Regions from separate parts of the Bacillus sp. MT94 genome, predicted to be linked through region 3. Evidence: riboswitches for the same ligand, from Rfam matches in the RefSeq annotation. Region 3 holds a riboswitch; each other region holds the start of a gene.
What was found. Region 3 has a riboswitch for thiamine pyrophosphate ahead of AC1Q51_RS11325 (energy-coupled thiamine transporter ThiT). Riboswitches for the same ligand answer to the same signal wherever they lie in the genome.
Positions count from the first base shown of each region.

Region 1: linked by a shared signal. The riboswitch ahead of tenA (thiaminase II) and the one ahead of AC1Q51_RS11325 (energy-coupled thiamine transporter ThiT) in region 3 are both predicted to bind thiamine pyrophosphate.
Region 2: linked by a shared signal. The riboswitch ahead of tenA (thiaminase II) and the one ahead of AC1Q51_RS11325 (energy-coupled thiamine transporter ThiT) in region 3 are both predicted to bind thiamine pyrophosphate.
Region 4: linked by a shared signal. The riboswitch ahead of thiC (phosphomethylpyrimidine synthase ThiC) and the one ahead of AC1Q51_RS11325 (energy-coupled thiamine transporter ThiT) in region 3 are both predicted to bind thiamine pyrophosphate.

Region 1 covers NZ_JBXAEZ010000001.1:909,613-917,857, forward strand. Annotated here, with positions in the region: gene AC1Q51_RS04335 (ABC transporter permease) at 1-355, shown strand, start outside; gene AC1Q51_RS04340 (lipoprotein BA_5634 family protein) at 424-1,095, shown strand; gene AC1Q51_RS04345 (DUF3914 domain-containing protein) at 1,172-1,513, opposite strand; gene AC1Q51_RS04350 (esterase/lipase family protein) at 1,793-3,034, shown strand; gene AC1Q51_RS04355 (homoserine dehydrogenase) at 3,122-4,147, shown strand; gene pdxR (MocR-like pyridoxine biosynthesis transcription factor PdxR) at 4,237-5,685, shown strand; gene AC1Q51_RS04365 (D-alanine--D-alanine ligase) at 5,690-6,604, shown strand; TPP riboswitch at 6,678-6,783, shown strand; gene tenA (thiaminase II) at 6,911-7,600, shown strand; gene AC1Q51_RS04375 (DUF3937 family protein) at 8,019-8,245, shown strand, end outside.
Region 2 covers NZ_JBXAEZ010000003.1:653,637-661,881, forward strand. Annotated here, with positions in the region: gene AC1Q51_RS15085 (ABC transporter substrate-binding protein) at 1-599, opposite strand, end outside; gene AC1Q51_RS15090 (ABC transporter permease) at 596-1,348, opposite strand; gene AC1Q51_RS15095 (ABC transporter ATP-binding protein) at 1,348-2,097, opposite strand; gene tenA (thiaminase II) at 2,066-2,761, opposite strand; TPP riboswitch at 2,847-2,950, opposite strand; TPP riboswitch at 3,011-3,122, opposite strand; gene AC1Q51_RS15105 (SH3 domain-containing protein) at 3,392-4,546, shown strand; gene AC1Q51_RS15110 (hypothetical protein) at 4,552-4,890, shown strand; gene AC1Q51_RS15115 (DUF3965 domain-containing protein) at 5,131-6,282, opposite strand; gene AC1Q51_RS15120 (CBS domain-containing protein) at 6,604-7,023, opposite strand; tRNA gene AC1Q51_RS15125 (tRNA-Glu) at 7,153-7,224, opposite strand; tRNA gene AC1Q51_RS15130 (tRNA-Asn) at 7,226-7,300, opposite strand; tRNA gene AC1Q51_RS15135 (tRNA-Ile) at 7,309-7,385, opposite strand; tRNA gene AC1Q51_RS15140 (tRNA-Trp) at 7,396-7,466, opposite strand; tRNA gene AC1Q51_RS15145 (tRNA-Thr) at 7,473-7,545, opposite strand; tRNA gene AC1Q51_RS15150 (tRNA-Phe) at 7,556-7,631, opposite strand; tRNA gene AC1Q51_RS15155 (tRNA-Asp) at 7,641-7,716, opposite strand; tRNA gene AC1Q51_RS15160 (tRNA-Met) at 7,720-7,796, opposite strand; tRNA gene AC1Q51_RS15165 (tRNA-Ser) at 7,816-7,908, opposite strand; tRNA gene AC1Q51_RS15170 (tRNA-Ser) at 7,962-8,054, opposite strand; tRNA gene AC1Q51_RS15175 (tRNA-Ala) at 8,075-8,147, opposite strand; tRNA gene AC1Q51_RS15180 (tRNA-Pro) at 8,163-8,236, opposite strand.
Region 3 covers NZ_JBXAEZ010000002.1:1,060,118-1,068,362, reverse strand. Annotated here, with positions in the region: gene AC1Q51_RS11330 (sensor histidine kinase) at 1-137, shown strand, start outside; gene AC1Q51_RS11325 (energy-coupled thiamine transporter ThiT) at 345-1,016, opposite strand; TPP riboswitch at 1,103-1,204, opposite strand; gene AC1Q51_RS11320 (FeoA family protein) at 1,399-1,626, shown strand; gene feoB (ferrous iron transport protein B) at 1,623-3,611, shown strand; gene AC1Q51_RS11310 (FeoB-associated Cys-rich membrane protein) at 3,628-3,798, shown strand; gene AC1Q51_RS11305 (lipoprotein BA_5634 family protein) at 3,835-4,413, opposite strand; gene AC1Q51_RS11300 (PspA/IM30 family protein) at 4,815-5,480, shown strand; gene AC1Q51_RS11295 (DUF350 domain-containing protein) at 5,561-5,965, shown strand; gene AC1Q51_RS11290 (DUF4178 domain-containing protein) at 5,987-6,493, shown strand; gene AC1Q51_RS11285 (DUF4247 domain-containing protein) at 6,506-7,324, shown strand; gene AC1Q51_RS11280 (YitT family protein) at 7,586-8,245, opposite strand, start outside.
Region 4 covers NZ_JBXAEZ010000004.1:296,338-304,582, reverse strand. Annotated here, with positions in the region: gene AC1Q51_RS16765 (IS110 family RNA-guided transposase) at 1-942, opposite strand, end outside; gene AC1Q51_RS16760 (hypothetical protein) at 1,356-1,658, shown strand; gene AC1Q51_RS16755 (transposase) at 2,009-2,404, opposite strand; partial or broken gene AC1Q51_RS16750 (L-lactate permease) at 2,450-2,521, shown strand; TPP riboswitch at 2,593-2,708, shown strand; gene thiC (phosphomethylpyrimidine synthase ThiC) at 2,821-4,581, shown strand; gene AC1Q51_RS16740 (arsenic transporter) at 4,683-6,041, opposite strand; gene AC1Q51_RS16735 (cytochrome d ubiquinol oxidase subunit II) at 6,453-7,478, opposite strand; gene cydA (cytochrome ubiquinol oxidase subunit I) at 7,471-8,245, opposite strand, start outside.

The DNA.
Region 1 (8,245 bases), on a different contig from region 3:
TATTTTAGTCGGAATCGTCTTCTTTACATTCGCCGCTAGTTTTATTTATTTCCGATTATATACAGATTTAGATCGCGATCAACAGCAATATAAAATGATTTCGAAAATGGGATTAAGTAAAGGTGAGTTGAAAAAGGTTGTAACGAGGCAGTTATTATTAATGTTCTTTTTACCAATTGTCGTTGCAGTGATTCATACTGTAGTCGCTTATATGGCATTACAACAATTAGTCGACTTTTCTATCATAAATAGCTCTATCGCCATTTTAATTTCATTTATATGTATACAAGTTTTATACTTCTTTATCACTCGTTGGCGTTACCTACAAAAGCTTTATAAAACTATGGAACAGTAGAGAACATCAGCAAGTAACATTGCAGAAAAGCATGTAAAAAAACAATATGAGTTATGAAAGGAATTGTAATGAAAAAAACATTATCAATTTTCATATTATGTATATTAATTTTAATTAGTTTAAGTGCATGTGCTAAAAGTGAAGAATTATTTCCAGCTAACGGTGTATTAATCATTGGAGATGAGAATCATACTGGAGCAATTATGAATCGTTATAAGGAAAATACGAAAGAACATGAAATTTTCCCAGTGAAAACAGGGGAATTTGAAAAAGGAAAGGTATTAATATTAAATGAATCTACTGCACAAGCGATGATTAAAGCAAAGATTTTTCGTAAACGTGACCAAGGAGCCCTTTCCAAACTGGTAGATACGTTACCTAATTTTCCAAAAGAAAGCTCACTACTATATATAAATGAAGAAGAAAAGAATATTAAAAGTATTAAAATAGAAGGAAAAGAGATACCAGTTGCATATGATAGTGATGCTTGGCTTGGCAATAAACGTGACTATGGAGCACTATGGTATATCATTGTGGCGAAAAATAGTGTGTATAAAGAAATAAAAGCGAATGAAACGAATATGCAACTTCTACATTTAAAAAAGTCGTTAGGTGATGAAAAACCTAAAATGTCGACAGATAATACATTAATTAATGAAAAAGTAAAAGTAAGAAAGCTAATTGAAGGTTTTAAAGAGAAAGTATCAGTTCAGTTTGTAACGATCGGAGAAAAATCTTAAAAAAGAGTTCGAGGTTGATAGAAAGTTTATCAGCTTCGAACTCTTTTTAGTTTATAGACAAATCAATTATTATGCTTTACATTACTTCATTTAATCGAGTCTCGTTTGTTTCCTCAATCGCATTTGAATTTTGAACTGAATTATTTTGGGCTTCTTTTTCTTTACGAGCCTTTTGTAGCATTTCAAGGATGATCCATAAAGGAACACCTTTATCCTTTAACATCTTCCATAAATCTAATTCATTAAATTTATGCTCAGGCTGTTTCATTTCTTTTTCAGATGAACGAATATCAAACTTGATAGGATCATTTACTTTCTTACTTTCAAGTTTAGTAGAAGAGATAGTATTATGCTCAAGAGTAGATGGAGTTATTTTAGTAGGTTGAGATAATGTATGAATATTTGATCCGATTTGCATGTTTTTTCCTCCTTTTTGAAGCAATGAGATTAGTTTTCTTATGGTTTTTAAATCTTTTTAACATGAGGAAACTATATCTAATTATAAATTCAAATAAACAGATTTACAAGTTATATTGTAAAAAGTAAATGTTCACTTGAATTAATATTTATCAACATTTGTATGTGTTTTCTATATATACAACGTATATAAAATACTTTACATTATGTTTAAGTTGTTAAATTATTCTGTTAATTTTTTGAAAAGAAAAATGTAAACGTTTTATTAGGGGGAGAAAGTATGGGGAAGTTATTTTTAAAAATATGTTTTTTCGCATTAGTGACCGTATGTTCATTCGCAGCGAAAATATCATACGCTGAAGAAAGACAACAAAATAATTATCCTATCATATTGGTGAATGGATTTGCTGGATGGGGTAGGGAAGAAATGCTGGGCGTAAAATATTGGGGTGGTGTTCATGATATACAGGAAGATTTGAAACGAAATGGTTATATGGTACATACCGCAGCTGTTGGACCTGTTTCTAGTAACTGGGATCGTGCATGTGAATTGTATGCACAAATTAACGGTGGGACAGTAGACTATGGTGCCGTACATGCTAAGAAACATGGACATAATCGTTTTGGCAGAACTTATAGTGGTTTTGCACCGAATTGGACTGAAACAAATAAAGTTCATTTAGTTGGACATAGCATGGGTGGACAAACGATTAGAACATTAGTACAGCTATTAAAAGAAGGTAGTTTTGAAGAAAATAATTATGTGAAAAATCACCCAGACACCAAAATATCACCACTATTTGAAGGCGGAAAATCATATGTTCATAGTGTTACAACATTAGCAACCCCTCACAACGGTACAACACTTGCGGATGGGAGTCTTCTACTTCCGTTCGTTAAAGATTTACTCATTACAGCTGCAAGCTTTGGAGGAAACAATAATTTATCATTATATGATTTTAAATTGGATCAATGGGGTATAAAGAAGAATGCTGGAGAGTCCTTTTTCCAATATAGTAATCGTATTCTAAATAGTTCACTTTGGAAAAATACAAAAGATATAAGTCAGTGGGATTTAAGTACAGATGGTGCAAAGGAGTTAAATAATTGGGTAAAGACGCAACCAGATGTGTATTATTTATCCTATAGTGGACATGCATCACAAGCAGCACCTATAACAGGTTTACATTTGCCTCATATAACGATGAATAAAGTGTTAATGGGAAATGCATTTTTCTTAGGTTCTTATGCGAGATATGAAGAAAACCGTCCGCTAGTTGATACTTCTTGGTGGCAAAATGATGGTGTAGTAAATACAAATTCCATGATTGCACCATCTTCTAATGTTACTGTAAATAATAATGAGTCATTACAGATTGGAAAATGGAATCATATCGAAACGAAAGCGAATTGGGACCATCTCGACATGGTAGGGTTAAGTGTTTCAGACTCGTTAGGTTTTTCTAGCATTCAAGAGTTTTATAGAACAATTGCTAAAAAGCTATCACGTTTACCGAAATAGGTAATAATAAAGCGCTCTCGATGGAATTCGAGAGCGCTTTATATTATATTGAAAGAGGGATTTGGTAGAAAAATATGGGGGGATATTATGAAAATTCAAGTTGTATTATCAGGATACGGAACAGTAGGCAGAGAGTTTATAAAATTATTAAATGAAAAATATTCATATATATATGAAACATATGGGATTCAATTAATTGTAAGCGGCGTATTAGGGAGAAATATTGCAATACATAATGAAGACGGCTTATCACTTCATCATTTATTAATGTATGGTGGCGGTACCGCTGCAATTGAAAAATATTTAGAATATCATCCGAAGGAACGTGCAACAACTAGCATAAGTGGTACTGTATTGGTAGAATCAACAGTTACAAATCTTAAAGATGGAAATCCAGGGAAACAATATATGAAACAAGCGATTGAGAAACAGATGGATATAGTAGCAATTTCTAAAGGTGCGCTCGTTACAAACTGGAGAGAAATAAATGAAGCAGCAAGAGGCGCAAATGTACGAATTCGATATAGCGGTGCAACAGCCGCTGCACTACCGACACTAGATATTGGACAATTTAGTTTAGCTGGTTGCAGTATTGATAAAATAGAAGGAATATTAAATGGAACAACTAATTATATTCTTACGAAAATGTATGAGGAAGATATGACATTTGAAGAAGCGCTGAAAGAAGCACAAAATAAAGGGATTGCTGAGACAAACCCTATATTAGATATAAGTGGTTCAGATAGTGCGTGTAAATTGTTACTTTTGACTAACAGCTTAATGGAAACAGAGAAAACACTTACTGATATACATATAAAAGGAATTGAGCACGTTACAAAACAGCAAATACAAAATGCTAAGAAACAACATAAAATTATTAAATTAATAGCATCAATATATAAGGATGAGGGTGGCAATGTGAATTTAAGTGTTGAACCGTGCGAAATAGAAAAAGATCATCCGTTAGCAAATGTAAATGGGACCGAAAAAGGAATTACATTCTTTACAGATACGATGGGACAAGTTACTACAATTGGTGGGGCTTCTAATCCACGAGGCGCTGCAGCTGCAGCTTTAAAAGATGTAATTAACTTATATCGAAAAGATTTGTAAGACCGTACCGCCCTTTATAAAAAATACATATGTCGTGGACCTTTTAAGAATGAAATAAATATGCAAAAATGATTGCAGGGGGTAAGGAATTGTTTAAGGATTTTAAAGTTGTTAAAGATCGTCCCGTTTATATTCAATTAAAAGACTATTTGAAAAAGATGATTATGAAAGGGCATTTGCTCGGGGATCAAAAAATCCCATCAACAAGGGAACTAAGTGAATTACTAAGTGTGAGTAGAAACACTGTACTCGCTGCTTATGCAGATTTAGAGCAAGAAGGACTCATTTATGCAGTTAAAGGAAAAGGGAACTTTGTTGCGAAGGTGGATATATCTAACACTTCGTCTGTTGAAATAGATTGGAAAAATAAACTTAATACAGTGACCGCATTAGCGGACGAATTAGATTTAATGAAACATGGTGTTCGTTGGGAAAAGGGAATGATTGTTTTTAATAGTATAGCCCCGGATGAGAAGCTATTTGATGTTGAAAATTTCAAAAGAGCTTTTCTTACTCGTATGTCCATTGAAGGGGACATCGTATTGAACTACGGATATGCAAAGGGATATAGACCGTTAATGAATTATTTACTTCATTACATGGAAATGAAAGGTGTAGACATTTCGAATAAAGATATTCTAATTACAAATGGATTTACAGAAGGATTGGATATTGTACTCTCTTCTTTATCAAAAAAATCCGGTCGTGTCATTTGTGAGAATCCAACTCACCATGCTGCACTTAAGCTTTTCCGTTTACATGGACTTGAAGTTCATGGGATTGATATGCATGAGGATGGTATTGATACGAATGAAGTTGAAAAAAGTTTGCGTGAAAAAGATTTTGATTTTGCTTATTTAATTCCTTCTTATCATAATCCAACCGGTATTGTTACGAGTTCAGAGAAAAGAACGGAATTGATGAGGTTATTCTCAAAATACAACGTTCCTATTATAGAGGACGGATTTAATGAAGAATTACGTTATTCAGGTTCACATTTAGCTCCATTATTAACTTTTGCTGGTGCTGGCAATAATGTGATTTATATTAGTAGCTTTTCAAAGGTACTTTTCCCTGGTTTACGTGTAGGGTGGATTATTGCAGATAAAGAGCTGATTCATTATTTAGAAAGCGTAAAAAGAGCAAGAACGATTCACACATCTACGCTAGATCAAGCTGTTCTGTTTCAATATTTACATGAGGGATATTTTGAAAAATATTTAAAAAAGGCAAGATCTGTTTATAAGAAAAAATATGAGTTAGCTGTCGGGGCATGTAACCAGTACATTCCTTTCAAAAGAATGACTGGAGATGGTGGACTGCATTTATTTATAGAGCTAGAAGAGCATATGAACGCCCGCACACTTTTACAAAAGTGTTATGAGAAAGGCGTTACGTTTTCACCTGGAGATGTTTTTTACTCTGATGGAGAAGGAGCGAACACTTTCCGATTAGGGTTTTCGCGCTTGAAAGAAGAAGAAATAGTTCGGGGAATTAAAATAATTGGTGATACATTAAAAAATGAAAATTGGAGTTGAGAAAATGAAAATCGGTGTTATTATGGGCGGGGTATCGTCTGAAAAACAAGTTTCAATTATGACCGGGAATGAAATGATTGCTCATTTAGATAAAAATAAGTATGAAATAGTCCCAATTACATTAAATGAAAAAATGGATTTAATTGAAAAAGCGAAAGACATTGACTTTGCATTGCTCGCATTACACGGAAAATACGGAGAAGATGGGACAGTTCAAGGAACACTGGAGAGTTTAGGGATTCCTTATAGCGGAAGTAATATGTTATCTAGTAGTATATGTATGGATAAAAATATTTCGAAAAAGATTTTACGTTATGAAGGTGTAGAAACACCAGATTGGATTGAACTTACAAAAATGGAGGATCTAAATCTTGATGAGTTAGATAAGTTAGGATTTCCATTAGTGGTAAAACCAAACTCCGGCGGATCGAGTGTCGGGGTGAAAATCGTTTACAATAAAAATGAATTGATCTCAATGCTAGAAACTGTATTCGAATGGGATTCTGAAGTAGTAATTGAGAAGTATATAAAAGGTGATGAAATTACATGTTCTATTCTGGATGGAAAACAGTTACCTATAGTTTCAATTCGACATGCAGCCGAGTTTTTTGATTACAATGCAAAATATGATGATACTAGTACAGTTGAGGAAGTTATCGAACTTCCAGCAGAAATTAATGAACGTGTAAATAAAGCTTCACTGGCTTGTTATAAAGCATTAAAATGTAGTGTTTATGCAAGAGTTGATATGATGGTGAAGGACGGAATTCCATATGTAATGGAAATTAATACATTACCAGGGATGACACAATCAAGCCTATTGCCCAAAAGTGCAGAAGCAGCGGGAATTAGTTATAGCAAACTATTAGATATGATTATTGAAACATCATTAAAAGTTAGAAATGAAGAAGGGTTTTAAGGAGATTATATAACTAATTCTTTTGACAGTTTCACGAAGTATGCTATGATGAATACATTATAAAAACAAAATATTTATCCACTAGGGGGGCCTTTTATAGGCTGAGATCAAATGTGATTTTGAGACTCTTAGTACCTGATCTGGTTAATGCCAGCGTAGGGAAGTGGGAAAGACGTTGCTATTTAATGAGTAAATAAATACTGTCAATTTCACTTTCTTTACGCCTGTAAAGAAAGTTTTTTTATTTTACAGCTTTAATAATTGTGGATAAATACTTATATTTTATACATTAGTGGAGGGATTTAAATGACTTTTTCACAATCATTACGTAAAGAAGTAGATTCAATTTGGGAAGCGAGTTTTAACCATCCTTTTGTAAAAAAACTTGGTGAAGGAACATTAGATTTAGCTAGTTTTCGCTATTATGTGCTTCAAGATTCATATTATTTGAGTCATTTTGCTAGAGTACAAACTTTAGGAGCTGCAAAAGCTCTTGAATTAGAGACGACAGCTCGTATGGCACATCATGCTCAAAATACATATGAGGCCGAGTTATCTTTACATGAGAATTTTGCTAAAAAGCTAGGGATAACAAAAGAAGAAAAAGATAATTTTATTCCTGCGCCAACTGCATATGCGTATACTTCACATATGTATCGTGCTGCGTATGAAGGGCATTTAGGAGATATCATTGCAGCAATTTTACCTTGCTATTGGTTGTATTATGAAATTGGCGAACGCTTAAAAGAGTGCCAGCCGGAAGAGCCAATTTATAACGAATGGATTTCTGCTTATGGATCTGATTGGTTCCGTACGCTAGTTGAAGAACAAATTACACGTTTAGATACTATCGCTGAAAAAGTAACAGAGGTAGACCTCAAACGTATGAAACAGCATTTTATTATTAGCAGTCAATATGAATATTCATTTTGGGAAATGGCTTATACATTAGAAAAGTGGCCAGTGGATACAGACGTAAAAGACGTAATTGGATAAAGAATAGAAATAATGTTATAGATAGGTATGGATCATACCTATCTATATATTTTTTCTTGTCAAATTTGCGCAAAGTCATTAGTGCTACGGATATGGCGAAATAAAATATCGATAATTTAGCTCATTTACTTGTCTACGCATTAACTGGATAAACTTCTGTCACATTTATTTTACAATCAAAGAACGTAAATGTTGGTGGTATGAAGTTAAATAAGAAAAGAAACCCGAGCTGTTAGCTGTAACGGAGTTGTTTTTTCTTTGCAGGAATTTCTAAATTATCATGGAGTGTTGTTAATACGATATGCAAATATGCATATCGTATTTTTTTGAGTTCTTTATGTGTTAAAATTAGATATAAAGATATGGAAATATAAAGAAGCAAAAGCAGGAATATCCAATAAATTTTGAGAGGTGTTATATGTTTACAAATAAGAAATTAATTCGATTTGGTTTATCGTTGTTTGTATTTTTAGGGATAATTAATTTTACAATCAGCTATTTCCAAACATATCTTGAAACAGCAGCAGATATTAAATGGGTAATTCCAGAAATTTGGAAAACTATTTTGCTAGATGTTCCTCAAGGTATACTTGTTCTTTTAGGCGCAATTGCTTTATATGATTTCACAAAAGAGGCATCACAAAA
Region 2 (8,245 bases), on a different contig from region 3:
CGCATAACCGGTACTTCATGATTAATGTATGCCCCTGTTACCGCATCCACTTTTTTCGTAATTAAGGCTGGTACTAAATCAAATCCAACATCAACTACTTTCACTGTATCAGGATTACCACCAGCTTCTTTTACCATCGTTTTTAAATACATCCCACTTAAAGGTGTTCCAGAATATCCTACTGTTTTTCCTTCTAAATCTTTCGGTGATTGAATACCCGCTGATTTCAGCGATACGACATGATTTAATGGTGAACGTACGACAGCCCCAATTGATTTCACTGGAATTTGCTCATTTGCTCTTGCCATAACAACATCTGGCTGATAATACAAGCCAACTGTCACCTTCCCTGCTGCTGCCAATGTTAATGGATCAGTCGGATTAGAAGGGAATTTAATATTTACCTTTACACCTTCTTCTTTAAAGTATCCTTTTTCAATTGCTGCATAAATAAAGCTATGTACCGCATTTGGATACCAATCTAACATGACTGTTATTTCTTTCTCTTTTTTACTTTTTTCTGATGCTGAATTACTCGAACATCCTGTAATCATTGCAATTAATAATGTAAACACAAAGATGCGCTTTAAAAATTTCATGAATGCTTCCTCCAACTAATGAATTTCTTTTCTAATATGGAAATAAGTACGACGAAGAAAATAGCTAATAATGATAACAATACAATGGGTGCAAATACGCCAGCTCCATCTAACTGCGTCATCATTCTCTTACTGAAATATCCAAGTCCAGCTTGTGCACCGAGCCATTCTCCAATTGCTGCTCCGATAACACTAAGCGGAACTGCAATTTTTAAAGCTGAGAAAAAATAAGGAAGAGCAGACGGCAACTTTAATTTAAGAAAAATATCTCTTTTCGTTGCTCCATATGTAACTAAGAGCTCCTCCCATTCTTTTTTTGTACTACGCAGTCCATCATACGTATTGACCGCAATCGGGAAAAACGTAATTAAAACTGTGACAACAACCTTACTCCAAATTGTGTATCCAAACCATAAAACAAATAGCGGAGCAAGCGCAGTAATCGGAATCGTTTGTGAAGCAACTAATAATGGATAAAATGCTCTTTCCATCCATGTACTCGCATTCATTAACATCGCTAGCCCTACACCTAATACGATAGAAATAACAACACCTATTAAAACGACGTATAACGTTGCAGGTAAATGAACCGTAAATAATATGTCTTTTAGTTTCCATATCTTCATTACAATCGCAGACGGTGACGGTAAAATGTACATCTCATCTACAATTCTTGCTCCTATTTCCCACACAGCTAGTAAAATACTAGAAAGTGTAATAGCAGGAACTAATTCTTTCAATCGGTTCATCACACAAGTACCTGCCTTTGTAACATACTAAGAAGCTCATCTTTCAGCGCTAATACTTCCGGTTTATATAAATCTTTTCGTGTTCTGTTATGATCAAGTGGTACAATCCGCTCAGTCAAAGTCGTTATCGGCTGCTGTTCCACTACTAAAACTCGGTTCGAAAGAAATAACGCTTCTTCAACATCATGAGTAATGAATAAAATTGTTTTTTCCCACTCTTGCCATTGTTCAAACAGCCATTCTTGCAAAGAGGCCTTCGTTAAAGCATCTAACGCGCTAAACGGTTCATCTAATAACAATATCTCCCCGCCCGTTAACAAAGTTCGGATAAAAGATACGCGTTGCCTCATACCACCAGATAAATCTTTCGGATGTTTTGTCTCATATCCTTGTAAACCAAATTTATATAACAGTTCCTTTGCCTTTACTTGGGCTTCTTTCTTCTGTACACCTTGGCACTCTAGCGGCAGAGCAGCATTCTCAATAATTGTTCTCCACGGCAAAAGCATATCTTTTTGCGGCATATATCCTACAGGATGGTGCTTTGTTTCTGTCAGTTCTATCTTTCCAATACTTACCTTATCTAGGCCTGTAATAAGGCGAAATAAAGTACTTTTCCCACATCCACTCGGTCCGATAATACTGACAAACTCTTTCTCATGTATAGAAGCATTTAATTCATGGATGATTGGTTTCTCATCGTAATGAAAAGAAACATTATGAAACTGTAGTATGTTCTTGCTCCTCAAATCCCCACATCTCCTTACGATAGGACATATCCCAGAATAAATATTCAAATCGACTGGAATATAAGAAAATCTCCTCTAATCTATCTAGTTCTTTCTCAGACTTTCCAACTGCCATTTCATTTAATAAATCTATTAACCAAATACAAAGATTACCGTATTCTTCCGAACTATATCCTTGAATCCACTCACCAAAAAACTCATGATCTCTTGCTCCAGGAATATCATTTAAACGCTTTCCAATTTCCCAGTAGCTCCACATACATGGAAGAAGCGCTGCTATTAATTCTGCAAGTGTGCCATTTTGAGATACAGACATCATGTAATTTGTATAAGCTAAATTTTTAGCAGATGGTTTCGCAGACTCTATATCCTCTATAGAAATTCCAAGTCTTTTTGCATATTGTTTATGGATTGTCATTTCGCCATTTAATATCCCATCAATTTGTTCAGCGAACTTTCCCATTACTTGTGGATTCGTTGCTTTTACAACACCAATCGCATATAACTTTGCATAATCTAGCAGATATAAATAATCTTGAATAATATAATACTGGAATTTATCTTTTTCTAACGTGCCATCTCCCATACCCACTACAAACGGATGATTATGACTCATCTCCCAAACCGGTTGCACAGTTTCTAATAATCTATCGCAAAATTTCATTTCTCTATCCCCTTTCAATATATGTATCTAAATAAAAAACCACTTCTATATATAAGAAGTGGTTACAGCAAATAAAATTATACATTTATTCGATGTTCCACTTCCCTTCGCTAGTATTACCTAGATCAGGTGTTATAAGGGTTAAGGATTATTCCTCTCTCAGCAAATCAAGCACCCCTAGTGGTTTCAATATGAAATTTTTAAATAAAAAAGCCCCGTTTCTATACGCAAAGAAACGGGGACTCATTGTTAGTGTCCGAATTGCTTCCCTACGCTAGCATAATCTAGATCAGGTAATAAAAAGGATCAAAGGCTTACGGCCTACTCTCAGCTGGCAACACCAGCTCTCCTAGCAAACTATAAAATTATCACTGTCAGTATAACACCCTAATAAGACATCATCAACTGTTTTAATTTTCTTAATTATCAACAAAATATTGAAGTTATACAATACATACATTCTATTTTAGAAAATAAAACCCAAATTAATTGTATAAAAAGGAATCATTATCCTCAAAAAATTTATTTTTATATTGATTTCATATTACATTTATGTGAATACACCCACTATATTATATCTTTATACTATAATAAAATTACAACTATACAACTAGAGGAGGTCTCTATTCCATGAATATGAAAGCTACGGCTTTAACAGCAACTACTGTAGCGATTGCTTCTTTACTTCCTTCTATGGGTGAAACAAATGTACAAAAAGCAAACGCTGAACAATTATCTAATGTTAAAACTGGGTATGTCAAAGTCGATCAAGTAGCATTACATACAGAAGATAACGTAAAAAGCACATCAATTGATACAATTCGCTTTAATACAAAAGTGAACATCCTTGAAACAACTAATGGTTGGTATAAAGTATCTGTTCATAATAAAGTAGGTTATGTACAAAAAGATGCTATTTTACTAAAAAACAAACTTCAATCTAATGATCAATACATCGTCAATGCTAATGCATTAAACGTTCGCTCTGAACCTAATTTAGAATCTTCCATTTTAGATGTATTACCAAATGGCAAGTTTATTACCGTTCAAGAAGATCAAGGCGAATGGTATAAAATATCACATAATGGCCAAACGGGTTACGTACAAAAAGCATTCATCTCTAATGGTTCACAACCCTTAGTAAAAGGAATCACCGTTCAAAATAATACAAAATATACTGTTGCAACACCTAATCTGAATGTACGTAGCAACACTAGTACAAGTAGCGCTCTACTCGGTTCATTACAAAACGGTACACAAGTACAAGTAGTAGAAACTGTAGGAACTTGGTATAAAATTCGTTTTGGCACAGGATACGGATATGTAGCAAAACACTATGTAGTACAAAATCAACCACAGGCTAAAACAGATCAGCCTTCATCTATTCCAGCTGCTTTCAAATTCCCTGCTCAAGGAAGAATTAGCTCAACCTTTGATATACGCTGGGAACAAATGCATTATGGTATAGATATTGCTGCTCCAGGGAACGTCTCTATCCAAGCTGCTGCTGCAGGTAAAGTTGTGAAATCTTATTATTCAGCTAGCTATGGCAATGTTGTGTTCATTGCGCATCAAATCAATGGGAAATTATATACAACTGTTTATGCTCATATGAAGGATCGCACTGTACAAACTGGTGATCAAGTACAAGCTGGACAATTAGTAGGTCATATGGGCAACACAGGTCATTCATACGGGCAACATCTTCATTTTGAATTACATAATGGAGAATGGAATTTTGAAAAAACAAATGCAGTAAATCCACTGCCATATTTAGTTAGGTAAATTGTATGCCACGCAATATACCTCTTATAATTGAATACGCAGCCTTTTTAGGTTTAATCTGTTGTTTAATCATTTACAATACAAACATTGTATTTTTATCTATTATTATTGCTTTTGTTGCATTAGAAATTATGATGGAATCATTTCAAGTGCAACTAAAACAAAAAATTGCCCATATTTATAACGCTATATTTCTTTTGAGTGCTCTCATAACAAATATAATTAGTAATGGCTTTTATTTATCTACTGTATTTCCAGTATTCTTTATGGCTGTTTTATTATTTGTAGCTAGATATATTAATGTCCCTTATAACCAAAAACAAAAACAAGAACAAGAAGCTTAGAAAGAGGAGACACTGTGTACCAATCTTTCAAAGATACTCCAATAAAATACATATTGCATTTGTATAAGAAAGCCAATACTTTTTTTGGTATACAAGGAAGTTATACTGCACAACTTCTTCTATATGGAATGTTGTTTCTTGTTTTAATCACTTTCTCCTTGTTTTACTAACAAAAAAGGATCTCACATAAACTGGAGATCCTTTTTAATTTATATTAATTTTTCATATCGAAAATATTGTTTATCCACAAGCATATTTTTCATAAATAAAGCTCAGATTATATTTTTTCTCTAAGCTCATTCGTTGTTCGTCATCGCACCAATAGAAAAGAATATCATGAATCGTTGCGTAACGCTTATTTTTAAGAAATAGCCTAAAGAATGATGGTAAACAATCATGTAATTGTATAAATATATAATTGCGTAGTGTTTCTTCTTTATATTCAATGCCCTTACAAATATACAGTAATTCTTCACAATAATATGCATGCTGTGGAACTTGTATCATCTCGAAAAATGGCACATAAGATAGTAGCTTTCCAATAAAATGACCGTATCGATCCATTACTCCTATCGTCATATGCTCCATCATTTCTTTCATTACATATAAATAATCATCTACATGTGTTGTCTTTAATGGGTCTAAGCGATCGGAAATTTGAGATAATACAGCTCTTTGACATGCTAAAACTGCCTGACTAGGTCCATAATATGATAGGAAATCTGTACACTTACGATATTTCCGTAATAAATCATGTGTATATAAATCATATACGAAAGTATTACAATACATTGCTAAACTCATCATATCACTATTTAATTGCTCTTTTGATAATGATTTCGCTCTCTTGCACATATAAAAGAATGTAAATTCCAATACTTCTTTATGAGATAATAAATGTTTACAATCGGTTATACATTTCTCATTAAATTTAACTCTATCCCAAATTTCAATATCCCTATCTGTCAATTCACCTATACGATATTTAATAATTAAATAGTTTAAAGCAACTGATTGCGTCAAAAGATCCCATGTTTCATATTCCAATGAAGTATGAACAAACTCAGCTAATCCTTGTGCTATCATAAAAGCATTTGCCTCTTCATACCAACCAATCTCTTGGCATAAGCGAAGAATACGCACTAAAGTTGGAATTTCATCTTTATGAAACTGCGGTAAATTCTTTACTTTATTCATGCCATATACGATAAATGCCGCTAAATTTTCTTCTTTATAAAATTCTTTCTCTTTCCATACTAATATAGTTCGTTCTTTCCCCTCACCTTTTGGGTGACAAGGTACAAGCAAAGAAAATAATTCAGCAAAATTATTTGGTTCTATATATGTATCTGTAACCAAATTCCAATTTGGATCGCCCTGTACAGCCTTCATATAATTCCCCTTCCCTTTTCATCTATGTAGGAAATATTAATTTATTATCGTACCACTAAAAATTAATATTGTTATATTCAAAATCTCTCATAATACTTATATCTATCAGTATATCATCTTTTCTCTTATTAAAAATGAAGAATAACAAATTTAAAAAAACTGTGGAAATTATTAACCATATACTTATTATATAATGCCTCAGATACATCACGCTAACATATTAGTTTAATCCATATATACTAGAATAATGCATCTGAACTTTATATATAATTTAGCTCTTTATGAGTGACCATTAAAATCTCGGTTAATTAAAGTTTCAATTTACTCTGTACGCTCTGAGATTTCGCTCAAGGCAAATCCAGCTTGATCATCTGCCGATTCCCTTATAGCTAAATCCCCTAGTGCTAACATGCCAATAAGCTGACCACTATCAACTACTGGTAACCGTCTAATTTGATACTGTGCCATTAGCTCTGTAGCTTTTTCAATAGAATCATTTGGAGAAACTGAGATAATATTTGTTGTCATTACATTTGTAATTTTATTAGATCCAGGATGTTTTTCAGCAATCCCTCGAACAACTAAATCTCGATCAGTAACAAGCCCAATAACTTGCTCATTTTCAACAACAGGAATTAACCCAACCGATTCTTCCTTCATTTTTACAGCTGCCTCATATACATTGTCTAGCGGTGTACAATGTACAATATGGGTACTCATTAAGTCTCTAACTCGTGTCATTATTTATTTCCTCCTTTTTATACATACCATAGCTTTTCCAAAATTCCTTTATTTATTTCTGGAAAGTAACATGATAAAAAGGATCAACAAAATAAAAAAGAGCCAGCATAATGCTGACTCTTTTTTGTATGACCCGTACGGGATTCGAACCCGTGTTACCGCCGTGAAAGGGCGGTGTCTTAACCACTTGACCAACGGGCCATGGCTCCGCAGGTAGGACTCGAACCTACGACCGATCGGTTAACAGCCGATAGCTCTACCACTGAGCTACTGCGGAATAATATATGGTGGGCCTAAATGGACTCGAACCATCGACCTCACGCTTATCAGGCGTGCGCTCTAACCAGCTGAGCTATAGGCCCATATACTTTACAGGGGCAGTAGGAATCGAACCCACACTGGAGGTTTTGGAGACCTCAGTTCTACCTTTAAACTATGCCCCTAAATGATGCCGGCTAGAGGACTTGAACCCCCAACCTACTGATTACAAGTCAGTTGCTCTACCAATTGAGCTAAGCCGGCATAAAAAAAATGGTGGCTCGGGACGGAATCGAACCGCCGACACGAGGATTTTCAGTCCTCTGCTCTACCGACTGAGCTACCGAGCCTTATTAAAATGGCGGTCCCGACCGGGGTCGAACCGGCGATCTCCTGCGTGACAGGCAGGCATGTTAACCACTACACCACGGGACCATTTGGTTGCGGGGACAGGATTTGAACCTGCGACCTTCGGGTTATGAGCCCGACGAGCTACCGTACTGCTCCACCCCGCGACAATATTAAATTAAAAAATGGAGGAGGTAGAGGGATTCGAACCCCCGCGCGACTCTCGCCGCCTGTCGGTTTTCAAGACCGATCCCTTCAGCCGAACTTGGGTATACCTCCATGAAGGAAAAAAATAAATATTTATTATTATATGTCTAAACCATTTTTAAAAATGGAGGAGGTAGAGGGATTCGAACCCCCGCGCGATTCTCACCGCCTGTCGGTTTTCAAGACCGATCCCTTCAGCCGAACTTGGGTATACCTCCGAGACATATATTAAATAAAGTGGAGCCTAGCGGGATCGAACCGCTGACCTCCTGCGTGCAAGGCAGGCGCTCTCCCAGCTGAGCTAAGGCCCCATGTTTTTTGGAATATCGGGAAGACAGGATTTGAACCTGCGACCCCCTGGTCCCAAACCAGGTGCTCTACCAAGCTGAGCCACTTCCCGTTAATAAAA
Region 3 (8,245 bases):
GTCAGCGTTCACAAGGTGGGACGGGGCTTGGGCTTGCCATTTCAAAGAATATTTTAGAACTACATGATACTGAATATGGGGCAGGAAATACAGAAGATGGTGTGTTATTTTATTTCTATTTACCGAAAAAAGCGTAGAAAATATAATCTACGTTTTTTTAAATTATTTTCATATTATCTTTACCTAATCTTTATTTTTAATCAGTATAATTTGTTTAGAATATGAGGTTATGTAAGGAGTCGATGAACCGTGCATAGCAATTGGCTAAGTATAATGGTATTTATTTTCTTTTGCGCATTTATTGTATTTTTAATTAATATTACGATATGAAAAAAGAGCGCTCATTAAGCGCCCTTTTTTTGTGTATTCATTTGATAAGCACTGATGCTTTTGAATAAGCGTGGTGAAGTGATAAATAAAAATATAAGTAAAACGGTACATAGAATATAGGAACCAATCATTGTACTACCGTTAAATATTAAAGAATATAGGAAAGCCGATTGGCCTTTTGGTGCATATTGTCCCCAGAAAATGATACCAGCGATAAAGTGACAGAAGTAACGAGCTAGACTACCGATAAAAGTAGCGACGATAATGTATCCAATTACTTTCTTTCCTTGGTTTGGTTTTGATGAAGGTTTGTCTTTACGGCTACCTAAATTTGATTGTTCTTCGCTATTTTCATTTGACGCTAAAAGCGCCTTTTGAATTGGACGATAGAATAAACCAGCAAATCCAATGAATGCGAAAGCAACAAAGTATTCAATTAATACTTGAATTGGTGTGACGATAATGGCATCGCCTACGACAATTTGTAATAATCCCCAAATTAAGCCTCCTAAGAAAGCCATTTTGAAGCCCCAGCGGTATGCGATAATAAAAATAGGAATCATAGCAAATGAAATGGAACCGCCTGTTGCTGATATTTTGATTGAAAGTGGTAAAATGTCGATGACCAAGGCGAAGGCTGCAAGAATAGCAGATTCAATCATCGCTTGTAAATTGGTGTTACGCATGTTGTCTCCCCCTAAATCCAAGTTGTACAAAAAAGAATAGATATCATAGGAGGATACGAAATACGTAAATAAAAATGAGGTATGTATTTCGGACGTTTGCACAATCCCTGCGTTAGCATTAACTAACAGGTTCGAAGGGTCGGAACGAAGTGTTCCCTCTCAGCGGCATGGCTCCCCCAGTGATAACGAGATTCTTTATTTGCTATTGTTTATTGTAAGCGAAATGGATGAGAATGGCAAACAAATGCTGTATGACAATAATTGAAATAGAATTGTAGCGAAATGTTAATAAATATGAAGCAAAAGGGTATAGTACAAGAGAAATTGGGTGTGGTATAATTTTTTTGAAAATAATTATCATTCTCTTCTGAGGGGGAAGGTTATGAGCTTAGTAGATATTAAAATTGGAGAGAAAGTGTTAGTAAAAAGTATTCAGTCTTTAGATCAGCTATTAAAGCGTAGACTAGCTGCTTTCGGTCTTGCGGAAGGAAGCGAACTTCGCTTGAAACAGAAAGCGATGTTCAAAGGTCCTTGTACATTGGAGTGTCGTGGACAGTTAATTAGTATTCGTCATTGTGACGCGAAAATGATAAAGGTGGAATTAGCGTGAATAAGGTAGCTTTGCTAGGGAATCCGAATACAGGGAAGACATCATTATTTAATGCACTTACTGGTTCTTATGAATACGTAGGAAACTGGAGCGGTGTAACAGTAGAAAAAAAGGTTGGTAAATTAAAAGATAGACAAGGAACATTAATTGATTTACCAGGTGTGTATGATTTAAATCCAGTTTCACGTGATGAAGGTGTTGTAACAAACTTTCTATTAACAGAAGAATTTAATCATATGTTAAATATCGTAGATTCTTCGCAATTTGAGAGAAATATGCATTTAACGTTGCAATTACTTGAATTTGGTAAGCCGGTCTCAATTGGTTTAAATATGGTTGATGTGGCGAAGCAAAGAGGAATTGTCATTGATGTAAAACGATTATCAGAACTATTAGGTGTAACAGTCGTTCCTGTCGTTGCAAGAAGTGGAAAAGGTTGTGAAGAACTACTTGCGACTCTTAAAGAAAATGACAAAAAGGAGAAAAAGCCATTCCTTATTTCATATGGTGTACAAATGGATGAAGGAATTGGAGAAGTAATTGCTCTTTTAGAGACAGCGAATTATGAGCATCCGAGATGGTTAGCACTTCAATTTTTAAGCAATAACGAAGTAGTAGAAAAAGAAATGAAAGCATTACCAATTTATAAGGAACTCATAGCCATTCGATCTCGCTTAGAAGGAAAACTTGATTGTACGTTAGAAGAGCACATTTACAAAACTCGTGAAGCGTATATTGAAAAGTTAAAAACAAATGTTATGAAGCATGAGAAAGAAGGAAAAATTCCTTTTTCAGAAAAAATTGATAGATTAATTACACATAAAATTTTAGGACTTCCAATCTTTTTAGCAGTTATGTTTTTTATTTTTCAGGTTACGTTTACGTGGATTGGTACACCTTTATCGGATATGTTAGATGAGTTTTTTGGTGGTCAGCTTACGGATTGGGTGACGGCTGGACTTACAAGTATTGGAGCTTCTGATTTTATTCAAGCACTCGTTACAGAAGGTATTATTGCCGGTGTTGGTGCTGTATTAGTATTCGTACCACAAATCTTTGCACTATTCTTTTTCATTTCATTATTAGAAGACTCAGGATATATGGCGCGAATTGCAGTTGTTATGGATAGAATTATGGAGTTCTTTGGCTTAAACGGTAAAGCTTTTATTCCGATGATTATCGGTTTTGGATGTAACGTTCCAGGTATTATGGCAGCGAGAACGATTGAACAGGAGAAAGAGCGCTTACTTACAATTTTAGTAACACCGTTTATGTCTTGTTCAGCACGATTACCTGTATATGCATTATTTGCGGGCGTATTCTTCCCTAATAGTCAGGCGACTGTTGTATTTTCTTTATATGTCGCAGGTATTGTTCTGGCATTACTCGTTACAAAAATTATGTCTCTTACGATTTTGAAAGCAGAAAAATCTATTTTCGTAATTGAATTACCGCCTTACCGTGTGCCACAAGCGAAAACGTTATGGCTGAGCACGTGGGAGAAAGGAAAGGGATTTGTTCGTAAAGCTGGTACATTCATCTTTGGTGGTTCGGTTGTTATTTGGTTATTAAATTATGCAGGTCCATCAGGATTTGGCGTTGATATGGGAGATAGCTACTTAGCGATGATTGGTGGATTTATCGCACCATTATTTGCACCGCTCGGCTTTGGAACGTGGCAAGCTGCGGCATCCCTTTTAACAGGATTTTTAGCGAAAGAAGTTGTCGTTTCTACAATGGCAATTATTTATGCGGTTAAAGAAGATGTGCTTGGAAATGTAATGGGAGCACATTATACAGCATTATCAGCTTATGCATTTATGTTCTTTATTTTATTATATGTTCCGTGTTTAGCGACCGTAGCTGTTATTAAACGTGAAACAGGATCAGCGAAATGGACGATTTTCTCAGTCGTGTATCCACTCGTAGTTGCTTATGTATTAACGCTCATTATATACCAAGTTGGATCCCTACTCGGATTCTAGAAGGAGATGTATTGTGATGATGGTCAATATTATAATTGGAGCTATCATTTTTGGTTATGCAGCATATACGTTAGTTAATTTTGTAAAGAGAAGTAAAAAAGGGAAATGCGCGGCATGTTCTTTAAATAAGTCATGTCAGTCGCAAACTTGTAGCCCGGATATGGAGCAAATTGCTCATAATAAATAGAAAAAAGCTTTGCGAATGTCGCAAAGCTTTTTTGTTTTACTTTTTAATTTTTACAAGTTGAGAAGCTTCTACGCCTTTGTAACCAGGGAATTCTTTACTCGGGTCTTTATCAAATTTTAATACACCTACAGATTTTTCATCACCTTTTACATTGCTGTAAGTTGCGTCATCAACAATCGCATACATATCTGTATATGCACGGCCACTTCCGATAATTGTGTTGCCTTCATATTTTAATTTCGCTCCATCAAGTGTAGCATTTTCTACTTTCTCTTTTGCGAATAATACACCTTGTTCTGTTGTTACAGCTGGTAATTTATCAAGTGGTTTCGTGTTGTCTTTTTCATCAACTTTGCTAAGTAACTCTTTTTTCACTAGTTCTTCACCAGTTTTCTTATCCATTACAAGAACTTTTTTACCATCTAATGTTGTCATTTTCATTTTATAGAAGTCTTTTTCTTTTACTTCTTTTTTGTTTTTATCTGTAATTTGTTGAACTTGTTCTTCTGAGCCGTACAGTACAAAACCGTTCGCTTTCTCTCCTAATAAAGAACAACCTGATAATGCTCCAAATGAAATTGCTGCTGCTAATCCGATTCCTACTAATTTTTTCATGATGATTTCTCCTTTGATATGTTTTATAGTAAATACATTTTTGTATTAGTTCCGAAATGATGAGAAGCTTGTTTGCTGCTTCTGGTATTAGTGTATAAGAAATATGGAAACGTAACTATCGAGTTAGCTTACAGTAACATTACACTTATGTAATTTAGTGAAAGTGCGCAAAAGTAAGTTAATTTCAAAGAGGGATAATGAGAATATATTAGAAATACAATATTGTATATAGAATGTCATATTATAATGGATGTATTTTGGAAATAACATGTAAGGACATATTAGTTTTGTTATAATAAACACATAGGCTGTAAAATGAATATTCTTTACTGTAAAGGGAGATTTTTCAGTTTTCCAAGTAGTGAATTTGAAATATGAGGTATATCATAGGAGGAATTTAAATGTCTGTATTTAAACGATTAAGAGATTTAACAATGTCAAATGTGTATTCGTTAATTGAAAAAGCGGAAGATCCAGTTAAGATGACTGATCAATATTTACGCGATATGCAAGCGGATGTACAAGAAGCAGAGAAAAGTGTAGCGGCTCAAATCGCGCTTGAGAAGAAATTCAAAATATTATTTGAAGAGCAAGAAGCACTTGTGAAAAAACGTGAAGAGCAAGCTCATATGGCTGTTCAAGCTAATAACTTAGATCTTGCGCGTCGTGCATTAGAAGAAAAACAAAATGCAGAGCAAAAAATGAATGAGTATAAAGCAAGCTACGAGCAAAACAAAGCTGCTGCTGATAATCTGCGCCTTAAGCTAGAAGAAATGCGCAAGCAATTAAATGAGCTGAAAAATAAACGTGAAACACTTGTAGCACGTGTAAATGCAGCGAAAGCACAGAAGAATATTAATCAGGCGATGTCTGGATTTGATTCAAATTCAGCAAAAGCTGGTTTAAGCCGTATGGAAGAGAAAGCTCTTCAATTAGAGGCTGAAGCGGAAGCAAGCGGTGAAGTTTATAAGAAAGAAAAGTCATTAGATGATGAATTCGCAAGCTTAAACAAAAATTCTGCTGTTGACGATGAATTAGCTCGTATTATGAAGCAGTATGAGAAATAATATAGAATAGAGACAAATGAACCGACATGTCTAAACAAATTCATGTCGGTTTTCTATTATATTTTTGAGGAGGTTTTGCAATGACATGGATGAATGTAGTTGCCATGCTTGTATGGACTGGAGCGAGTGCAGTACTTTTATTTGCAATTATGTGGGTTGATTCGATTTTTACAAAATACAATGATTTAAAAGAAATCAAAAATGGAAATACAGCTGTAACAACTCGTTTTATTATGAAATTATTTGCACAAGGGTACATTTTATCTCAATCGATAACGAAAGCAAATGATTTATGGCAAGCACTTCTTGCATCAGCAGTTTCTTTCGTTATTTTATTAGTGGTAGAAATGTTTATCGAATTCGTATTAAAGAAAATGTCTGGTCTTGATTTAGAAGAAGGTACGAAAGAAGGTAGCGTTGCACATGCGATGTTAGCCGGATCATTACATATTGTTGGTGCACTTATTTTAGGTGCTTGTTTATAAAGAGAAAAGGAGGGGTAGATCATGAGTTTATTTAAACGAATTAAAAATATAATGAAAAGCCCAGAGCCACCGAAGCCGGAAAAGAGTCTTTTAACGTTAGCTCCTGGTGATATGATTGAAGTTTCATTAGTCATGTACGAATTAACTGGGAAAACGAGTATGCATTCTCGCAAGGAAATTGTTTTAACACTGCAAGACGGGAAAGACATTCGTTATTTAAAAATTGAAGATCGTGAAAATACGTATTACAAATTATATACACCAATTGATGGTCGCTTAGATTCAATTGAGGAAATTCCGACGACAATTGAAATGGATGATACAGAGTACCATATGGAAGAACAATATAACGGACGTGTTGTTGTGATGGGGAAAACACCATTCTCAGCTTCAGAGGAACAGTACGTCTGGGAATTCCAATCAGATAATCGAAAATTATTGCGTATTGAATGGCAAAATGGTCGTACAATGATGTATGAGGGAGAAGCAATCATTCCTGCTGATGTACAAATTATAAGAGCAACGTAAGGGGGCGTAATCATGTCAAACCGATTGTTTACCATGATTAAATCGTTTGTGATCCCTATACTTGCTATCGTTACATTACTTGTTGTTGCTGGTTATGCCTTATCAGGTTGTCAAGGCGGGCAGACAAAGTCGATTCAAGACCGTTATCCGCTTGAGTCTGTCGCAAAGGAAGGTAAACAAGAATCTTACGTGTATAGGGCCGCCAATCGGTCAGTTCCTGAAGTCGCGAAGGAACTTATAGCCGAAAGGAAACCGAAACAAGCATCTAAAGAAGACGAAAATCAAATGTTTCTCGTTTATTCGGATAAAATGTATAACCTTCAAAAGGATAAAGAGAAACCATCTGATACGTTAATTGAAGTAAGTAATGAAGAATTTGTCCGTCAAAACTACCAACCGTCCTTCTTGCAAGGATATATTATGGGTAGCATATTAAACGATATATTCGGTTCACGAAAATCATCATATGGTGATTATCGAGGATATAATGACAGACAAAATCATAAACCAGTTATTCCAGAGAGACCACCTACGAAAGAAGAAAAGAAAACCCCACCTCCAATTACGAAGGAAGGGAAAGGGTCTATCATTAAGCGAGGCGATAATGTAGATTCGAAACCATCAGTAGGTGATAAGGGAAGTATTACTGAAAAAGGAAGTAATACGACGCCCCCACCTTCTACTGGAAGCAAGGGTAAAATTACAAAAACACCAGGTGGTTCAAGTGGATCAGATGTGAAGCCGAAATCATCTATTAAAACGCCGCCAAGAAATACATCTCCTCCGAAAACGAGGGTCGGTGGTTCAGGGAAAATTACGAAGAGAAGATAGTAGAGAGACCGAAAAGTGTAAGTTGCTTTTTGGTCTTTTTTCTTGTTATAGGAACTAATTCCTTTCGGGTAGTGCAATTTAGGCGTAAGAGGGGAGAGTAAAAATATATCAGCGATTATTAGAATATATCGACCACAACTCAAAATATATCAGCGATTATTGAAATATATCGACTTACCGACAAAAACTGACAACGATAGCAACTTAATAATAAAAAGAGGGTGTGCCAAAATGTTAGCACACCCTCTTTTTTCATAATGATTAATGAATATCACGTTTCTTGAAATTACCACCTTTTACTTCTGCTACATCATAAACGGTAATAAAGGCATTAGGATCGATTTCATTAATAAGTTCTTTCATTTTACTTTCTTCTAAACGGTTAATTACGCAAGAAATTTCTTTGAATTTCTCTCTTGAATAACCACCGTATACTTCGTTATATGTTGCACTTCTGCCTAAACGATCGCGAATGGTTTCTACCATCAATTCAGGCTCTTTTGTGATGATTTTAAATGCTTTCGAACCACTTAAACCAACTTCAACGATATGAATCACTTTCGAAGCGATAAAGTAAGCAATTGCCGAAAGGATAGCTCCTTGAAGACCGAATACCGTTGATACGAAAATAAATACGAACATGTTTAAGAATAAAATAAGGTCACTCGTTCCAAATGGTAACTTACGAGAAAGCAATACAGCAAGCATATCGATTCCATCTAATGCCCCACCGTTACGTAATGCTAGTCCCATACCAAAACCGATGATAATACCACCAACAACTGTAACTAATAATGTATCGCCTTCAATAATAGCTGGTATTCCGTGCATGACAACGGTACCTACTGCTAATGAAGCAATCCCGATAATAGAATAAATTGCAAAGCTTTTACCGATCTGCTTATATCCTAACCAAACGAA
Region 4 (8,245 bases), on a different contig from region 3:
TTTGGCCAATTGTGCTTCGTTCTCAAAGCGTTCAATTTGTCCAACTTCCGCAATGATTCCCGCGGCGTATACGACTCCAATGCCTGGAACACTTGTTAAATATCTCGCTTCTGGAATGGCTTCGAAAAAAGCAGTAATGCTTTTTTCTATTTCTTTGATTTGTTTTTTCAATGTTTGAATCAATCGTGCATAAGTGGCTAATACAACGTCCACAGAGTCTTGAACGACCTTACCTAGTCGGTAGGATTCACGTATGGCTTTCTTGATGGTTTTCGCTAAATCTTCCGGGTCGCTAAAGCGTCCTTTCCCCTTTTTCTGAAGAAGAGTAGCGAGTGCTTCTAGATCCATTTCTGCGATTTCATCCAACGAAAGGGAATCTGAGAGTATTTCCATCATCGTCGCACCAAAAACAGAGGTATTTAACTCTTTCGATAACGTATTACATTTGTAGTAAAGGTTCTTCAGAAAGTGTTGCTTACATTCTGTTTGCTGGTGAACGAGTTGATATCTAGATCGTGTTAAACGTTGAAGGGCAACGTATTTTTCCTCCTTGATAAGAAACTTATTATACCGTCCGATTCGTAAAAAATCGGCAATACGGAAAGCATCTATTTTATCGGTCTTATCTTCTTCAAAGAGTTTTTTATACCGATGGATGGCTTTTGGATTTTGTACGACCACTTCCACGTCTAAAGCCCTCAAATCCTTATCTTCCGTTAGGAACATGGAAGGATGGAAACTATAGACGGAAGTAGATTCCATGCCAATGACAATTTTTTTATAGTTGTACAACTGGTGAAAATGGAGAACATCCTCCTTAATGGCGTTGGCACCATTCACATCGTTTGAAAGACAAATTTCTTTCAAAACAGTGTCATGACTGTCAAGAAAACATACATCAAGTTTTTCAGAGCTTACATCAATAGCTACGAATAATCTCAAAGAAAGGACCTCCTTTCTTTGAATAGTATTTGGAATGAGCTTGGATACTGTGGGATCTTCCTAGAGTCCAAAACATAGCCACAACCTCGCGTATGAGTATTCAATGATTGCCTTCATCTAAGCTGCCCTCCCACCACTATGAGAGGTAAGTGAAGGAAACCGATACAGCTTGTGCGTATGCAGTGCATTTTGGTCTGGGTCACAGTCTTTTAACGTGGTCGAACTACAGGAGGAGTAAGCATATTCCCGATGGGTCCATTTCTGCACTTCCATTATCTGGAGAAATCCCCCAGTATCCAAGACTAAATTTTACCCATACATCATTTTTTTGATGTAGCTCTTGAAGATAAAAACTATTTAATTTTCAAGGAACAGTTATTAACTTAAAACTTATTATACGAGGAGGGTGTATCATGAAAAAAATATGCTTTGTATTAATTGTCGACGCTGGTATAAATTATGGTTCAATATTTTCTCTACCATTTTTAAGGAATCAGAATGATTTGAAGGAATATTTTTCTAAGTATTATGATGTTTCAATTAATTATATCAGGGATAAAAACTCAGTTGACTATTTGGTAGTTCCCAAACCGTGTCCAGCTTTTGATAATGAAAATAATCTTCCAATAATTGAAGTACCAGCAATCTTATTTATGGAAAAGAATTTTGAAAAAATAAAGACTTATATAGACAATTATTTTTCTAATAACTCATAAAGAAAATAAAAGTACAGTAAAAAGAAGTCCGATAAAAAACGAGTGGTGTAGAATATTTCTATTAATCATTCGTTTTTTATTATATTTACATATATTTTTTAAAAGAGGATTATAGACGTTCTGAAAAAAATTAATTATAACAAGAACAGTGTTCGTGCTACTATCTACGGTTATTTTTTGTACTAAGTACCCCTTTAACTAACAAGACAACAAAAAATAATTAACGTATTAAGGAAAAATGTTACAATAAATGTAAGAGTTTTTTCTTTGAGTTTTAGCTCTGAATAATAAAGGTAGTTAAATCACTAAATGGAGGAGCAGGTCAATTTTGTTCCTTGTATAGTAAATTGTTACCTATCTCTATTGCAGGTTGTATGGCAGGTAGCAGTTGTAGCGAAATGCAGTAGAGACAAAGGCTCTTTGTCAAACGGGACTGATGAATGTATTTGGCAAGTAAAAAATGGTTCTTTCCGGAGTTGGTTGAAAAGTCTCATTCTCTCCAAAAGTAGAATCTTTGTCCGCAATGTGGAGAATTTGCATCGACCATACATGATTCTTTTAATAAGCTTTAACTTGTTTATGCTCCCTTCGGCAAGACCATTATTATTCTCATAAGTTACCGCATTTCTGACAGCTTCAATATCCCCGGCTAATCCATTCGTAAAGCTCTTAAACTCTTGTATATTAGTATTCTTCATTTTCTCAATACAATGGTCGAAATTCTCAACACTCTTTGTGGTGAAGATGTTTTTAAACTCCCATGTTAAGTCATAAACTATTTTTACAATAGGGTGTTCTTCGTAATTATTGTTGGTATTATGACGTATGTTCAAGCATATTATTTAACGTGGATGATTCCATAAAGAGAAAAAGAAATAACCTTTGCATTTTTCAGATTATCGTGTATGATGGGAAAGTATTGAAAATTAAATCAGTGATAAACTAGGGGTGCCTAACGTATGCGTAGGCTGAGAGAGAAGCGCGTGAACTTCTTAACCCTTTGGACCTGATCTGGCTCGTACCAGCGTAGGGAAGTTAACGGCTTTACATAATGATGTCTTTATGAGCCAGGTCCTTATTTTTTTATGGACCTGGCTCTTTTTATTTTGGCATGCGCTGGCCATATCTCGTCCTTGTCACGAACAGGGGGGCAATAAAATTTATGAAACAATCTGTTTCAGCTGAGCAAATTGAATTGAAATCGAGTTTACCAGGGAGTAAGAAAGTATATGTGGGTGGACCACGAGAAGGCATGAAAGTACCGATGCGTGAGATTAAACAAAGCGAAACAAATGGCGTTCCAAATCCGCCAATTCGTGTGTATGATACGAGCGGACCTTATACGGATCCTGAGTATAAAGTGGAGTTAGAAAAGGGGATTCCAACGCCGCGCCATTCTTGGATTCTGGGGCGTGGTGATGTAGAAGCATACGAAGGGCGTGAAGTGAAACCAGAGGATGACGGTGTGAAAGTGGCTTCGAAACATACACCTGTTTTCCCGCAGATGGATCGCAAGCCACTTAGAGCAAAGCAAGGTGCAAACGTTACGCAAATGCACTATGCACGTAATGGCATTATTACGTCTGAGATGGAGTATGTTGCGATTCGTGAAGGGGTAGAGCCGGAGTTTGTTCGTAAGGAAATCGCAGAAGGCCGCGCTATTTTACCAGCGAATATTAATCATCCAGAAGCTGAACCGATGATCATCGGGCGTAATTTCCATGTGAAGGTAAACGCGAATATCGGAAACTCAGCTGTATCTTCTTCGATTGCAGAAGAAGTAGAGAAGATGACATGGGCAACGCGCTGGGGTGCAGATACGATTATGGATTTATCTACAGGTAAAAATATTCATACGACGCGTGAGTGGATTATTCGTAACGCGCCTGTACCAGTTGGAACTGTACCGATTTATCAAGCGCTGGAAAAAGTAAACGGAATTGCAGAAGATTTAACGTGGGAAGTATATCGTGATACGTTAATTGAGCAGGCGGAGCAAGGCGTTGATTACTTTACAATTCACGCTGGTGTATTGCTTCGTTACATTCCAATCACGGCAAAGCGTACGACAGGTATCGTTTCGCGCGGTGGTTCGATTATGGCGCAGTGGTGTCTATTCCATCATAAAGAAAACTTCCTATATACTCACTTTGAAGAGATTTGTGAAATTATGAAGCAGTACGATGTTTCGTTCTCTCTTGGAGATGGATTACGTCCAGGGTCTATTGCAGATGCAAATGACGAAGCACAGTTTTCTGAGCTTGAAACACTTGGCGAATTAACCAAAATTGCTTGGAAACATGATGTGCAAGTTATGATTGAAGGACCTGGACACGTACCGATGCACTTAATTAAAGAGAATATGGAGAAAGAGCTTGATATTTGTCAGGGCGCGCCGTTTTACACACTTGGGCCGCTAACGACAGATATTGCACCAGGTTATGACCATATTACATCTGCAATTGGAGCTGCTATGATTGGCTGGTTTGGAACAGCGATGCTTTGTTATGTAACGCCGAAAGAACATTTAGGTTTGCCAAACAAAGATGATGTACGCACGGGTGTTATTACGTATAAAATTGCAGCGCATGCGGCTGATCTTGCGAAAGGACATAAAACGGCTCATCAGCGTGATGATGCACTTTCAAAAGCACGCTTCGAATTCCGTTGGCGCGATCAATTTAATTTATCTTTAGATCCTGAACGTGCGATGGAATATCATGATGAAACGTTGCCGGCAGAAGGGGCAAAGACAGCTCACTTCTGTTCAATGTGTGGACCGAAGTTTTGTAGTATGAGAATTTCACATGATATTCGTGAGTATGCAAAAGAAAATGATTTAGAAACGACAGAAGCAATTGAAAAAGGAATGAAAGAGAAAGCAGAAGAATTTAAAGAAGCTGGTAGTCATTTATATCAATAATATGTTACACCTCTTTACTTGATTGATCACACTGTAGTACCTAACTTTATTATAGAAGAAGCCCCATTTGCTAAGACGGTAGCAAATGGGGCTTCTGTTGTTTATAAGGCGAAGAAGAGATGTACCCAGTAGAATAAGAGGAATAGTGTGACGACTGTTGTGAGCGGGATAACGATAAGGGATACACTTAAATAGTCTTTCCATTTTACTTTAATTTTGTTTTGTTTCAGAATATACATCCAAATGAGTGAAGCTAGTGTACCAATTGGTAGTAATAGTGAGCCGATGTCACTACCAATGATGTTTGCAAGATAGATTGTTTTTAATGTGACTGGATCTAGTCCCATTTCTGTTAATGTAATTGTACCAATCATAAGGGCAGGATGGTTATTGAAGACGTTAGAGAGGATGGATACAAGTCCACCCATTGCAAAGCTAGCATAGAGTAGATGCTGATTCACAATTGGCTCGAGCCATTGTACAAGTGCAGCTGTTAATCCTGCGTTGTGGAGTCCGTAAATAATGACGTACATAGAGAAGGCGAAAATTAAAATGTGCCATGGTGTCTTTTTCAAAATGTCGACAGGATTTGTTCGTAAGTAGTACCATCTCCAAATGAGAAGAACGAGTGAACCAAGTACTGCAACGATTTCAATTGGGATGGATAAGAAGGATGCAACGAATAGAAGACAGCGCATAAGGAAGACGAAACCTAATACTTTTAACATGAATCTTGTCCGTTTTTGTTTCGTATCAACAGAATTATTTCCTTTTAGTGGATGGAAGTTTTTCGTGAAGAAAATTTCTTCAATATCATATGAAGAAACAGGCAATTTTTTCGGAAGTTTTTTCTTCAAAACTGTATACATGAGCCATGACATAAATAATAAGCCTAATGTTGCAGGTACAAACATCATAGCAGTATGCATATAAAGAGTCATATTAACGATATTTAATGCGATTAAATTTACGATATTACTTACACCAATTGGTGCACTAGATGCCGTAGCGATTAAAGCACCACTTAATAAATAAGGAATTTGCTGATGAGGTTTTAATTGAAGATTTTTTAGAAGAAGAATTAAAATTGGAGTTGTAATTAAAATACTACCGTCGTTATTGAATAAAAGAGTCATGAGAAAACATAATAATTGAATATACCAGTATAAGCGGCGTCCAGAACCCTTTGCTAAATTTGCTAGTTTCGCTGCGGACCAATGGAAAAAGCCGAAGCTTTCTAATATAACTGCCATGACGATGGTCGCTAATATTGTTATGGAAGCACCGCCAATTTTACTTATAATATCCATGACGTCTGGTTTTGATACAAGTCCAGTAATTATGATGATACCAGCTCCGATTGCTGCTGGCCACGCCTCATTTAAACCTCGAGGCCGCCAAAAGATAACAATCATCGTTAAGAAGAATACAATAATAGTAATCCATATTTCAATGCTCATATTTTGCCTACCTTTCTATTTTCCCTTGAATAGATGTAGCTTGTCTCAAGGTTATATTGGTAGTATATTCAGCAAAAAATAAGAAGAACTAGACGTATAACGAGATGAAGCGAATATGTGTTTTTCATGCTAAAGGACAAGTGTCACTCGTAGTGAAATAACTATTGTGATAGGAGTCTATTAATTGATTGGGCAGTAAGGTAGTAAATGAGATTTATATCAGCGTAACTGAAAATATATCAGCGATTATTGAAATATATCGGCGTAACTCAAAATATATCAGCGATCATTGAAATATATCGGCGCAACTCAAAATATATCAGCGATTTTTAAAATATATCGACTTATCGACAAAACATGACAAAAGGAGCCCATCCCAAAATGCCTTTTGGAACAGACCCCAAGACTATATTATTTTTCCTTCAAAAAAGTACGATCCTTCAAGAATAAATTCCAGAAGAAAATAAATCCTGGTAATAAAATTGCAATCCCAATTGCGTATAGAATGAGCAGTGCATAGAACGTTTCTGTCGTTGTAAAGCTTGTAAATACAGTTACGTCAGGATAAATAATATAAGGTAAATGCGCGACGCCGTAAGCGTAGCTTGCAAATGCATATTGAGCGACGACAGCTAAAACGGCAATGCGAGGATATCCTAGTGTATTGTACTTTTTGTTTGTCCACCAAAGGGACGAGTATCCGATAACGAATAAAACAATAGAAACTGTAAACCACGGGAATTGCTTTATTAATCCTTGCATAAGCCAATGTGTTTCAGGATCCATTACAACGAGGGCGATGATTGCCGTAACGAGCGTTGCAGGACCAAGGATGATGGCATTTCTTCTATAAATTCTATACGTATCTTCTGAACTTTGTTCTCTCGCAAAATCAGCAAGAAAGAGAGAGGAGAGAAATAGTTCAGACGTTATTCCGAAGAGCATATAGCAATAGATAACCGGGCTAGAAAGAAGTTTTCCATACAGGAGTACTTCTTTCCCTTCAGACATTGTAATATAGGCTCCCTCTGTAACGGGTAAAACGGTAATTAATAGTGCTGGAATTAAGAGACCAGTAATACCTGAAATAACCCGAAGAAGGTACTGATATTTCGGCAAGGAGTAAGCAAACACCATAAATGTACTACGTACTGCAACGAGCACTAAAATTAACATAACTGGTACGAACATTACTGTCGCAAGGGTAAAGGCCGCTTTCGGAAAGAAGCCGAGAAATGCGACAACGACGAAGACGAGAAACGTATTTGTTACTTCCCAAGTTGGGGATAAGTACCGATTCGCAAGTTTGGCAGCGAGCGTTGGATGTTTTGCGTATACCATGCCCCAAAAACCAGCGCCAAAATCGATGGACCCTAATATACTGTATACGAAAATAAGGGCCCATAAGATGATGATTGCAATACTTTCCTCATGCATGAGAATCGCCTCCTTGGTGTTGTAAATCATTCTTTAATGGATGTCTTCTAAAGAATGTACGTAGAACAAAGACTGTTAAAATAGCGAGTCCAATATATAAAATGATGAACAAAACAAATAAAGGACCGACGAAATCAGCGCGTGTAGATGCATCGACGGTACGTTGCATACCATAAATTGTCCATGGTTGACGACCGCTACAACTGAAAATCCAGCCGAATTCAATACCGAGCATCATAATTGGTCCGCATGCAGCAGCTCCCCAAAGTAGCCACTTCGGTAGTTCTGTTCCCTTTTTTCGGTAAACGAAGTACCAATATAAGAGCGCAATTGCTGCAACTGCAAAGGTGAACGCAGCGGTGCCGACCATTAAGTTGAATAGTGTATGTGTATAAAATGGTGGCCATGTTTCTTGTGGGAATTCGTTTAGACCTTTTACGACAGTGCTAGGGTCTAGTCCCACTAATAAGCTAAGCATGTTTGGAATTTCAAGTGCATAGTTTAGTTCAAGTGTATTAGGATCCACAACTCCGCCAATGGATAGCGGTGCGTGTGATGTCGTTTCAAATAAAGCTTCAGCAGATGCAAGTTTTTCAGGTGAGTGTTTATGTAAGGCAATCGCTGATTCATGTCCTGAAAGCCACATCGTAGCGCCTGTAATAAATGTAACGACAAGCCCTAATAGTAGCCCTTTTTTATGATAAGCAATTTCACGTGTACTTAAATTTTTCTTCAATAATTTAAATCCAGCGATAGAAGCAATGACA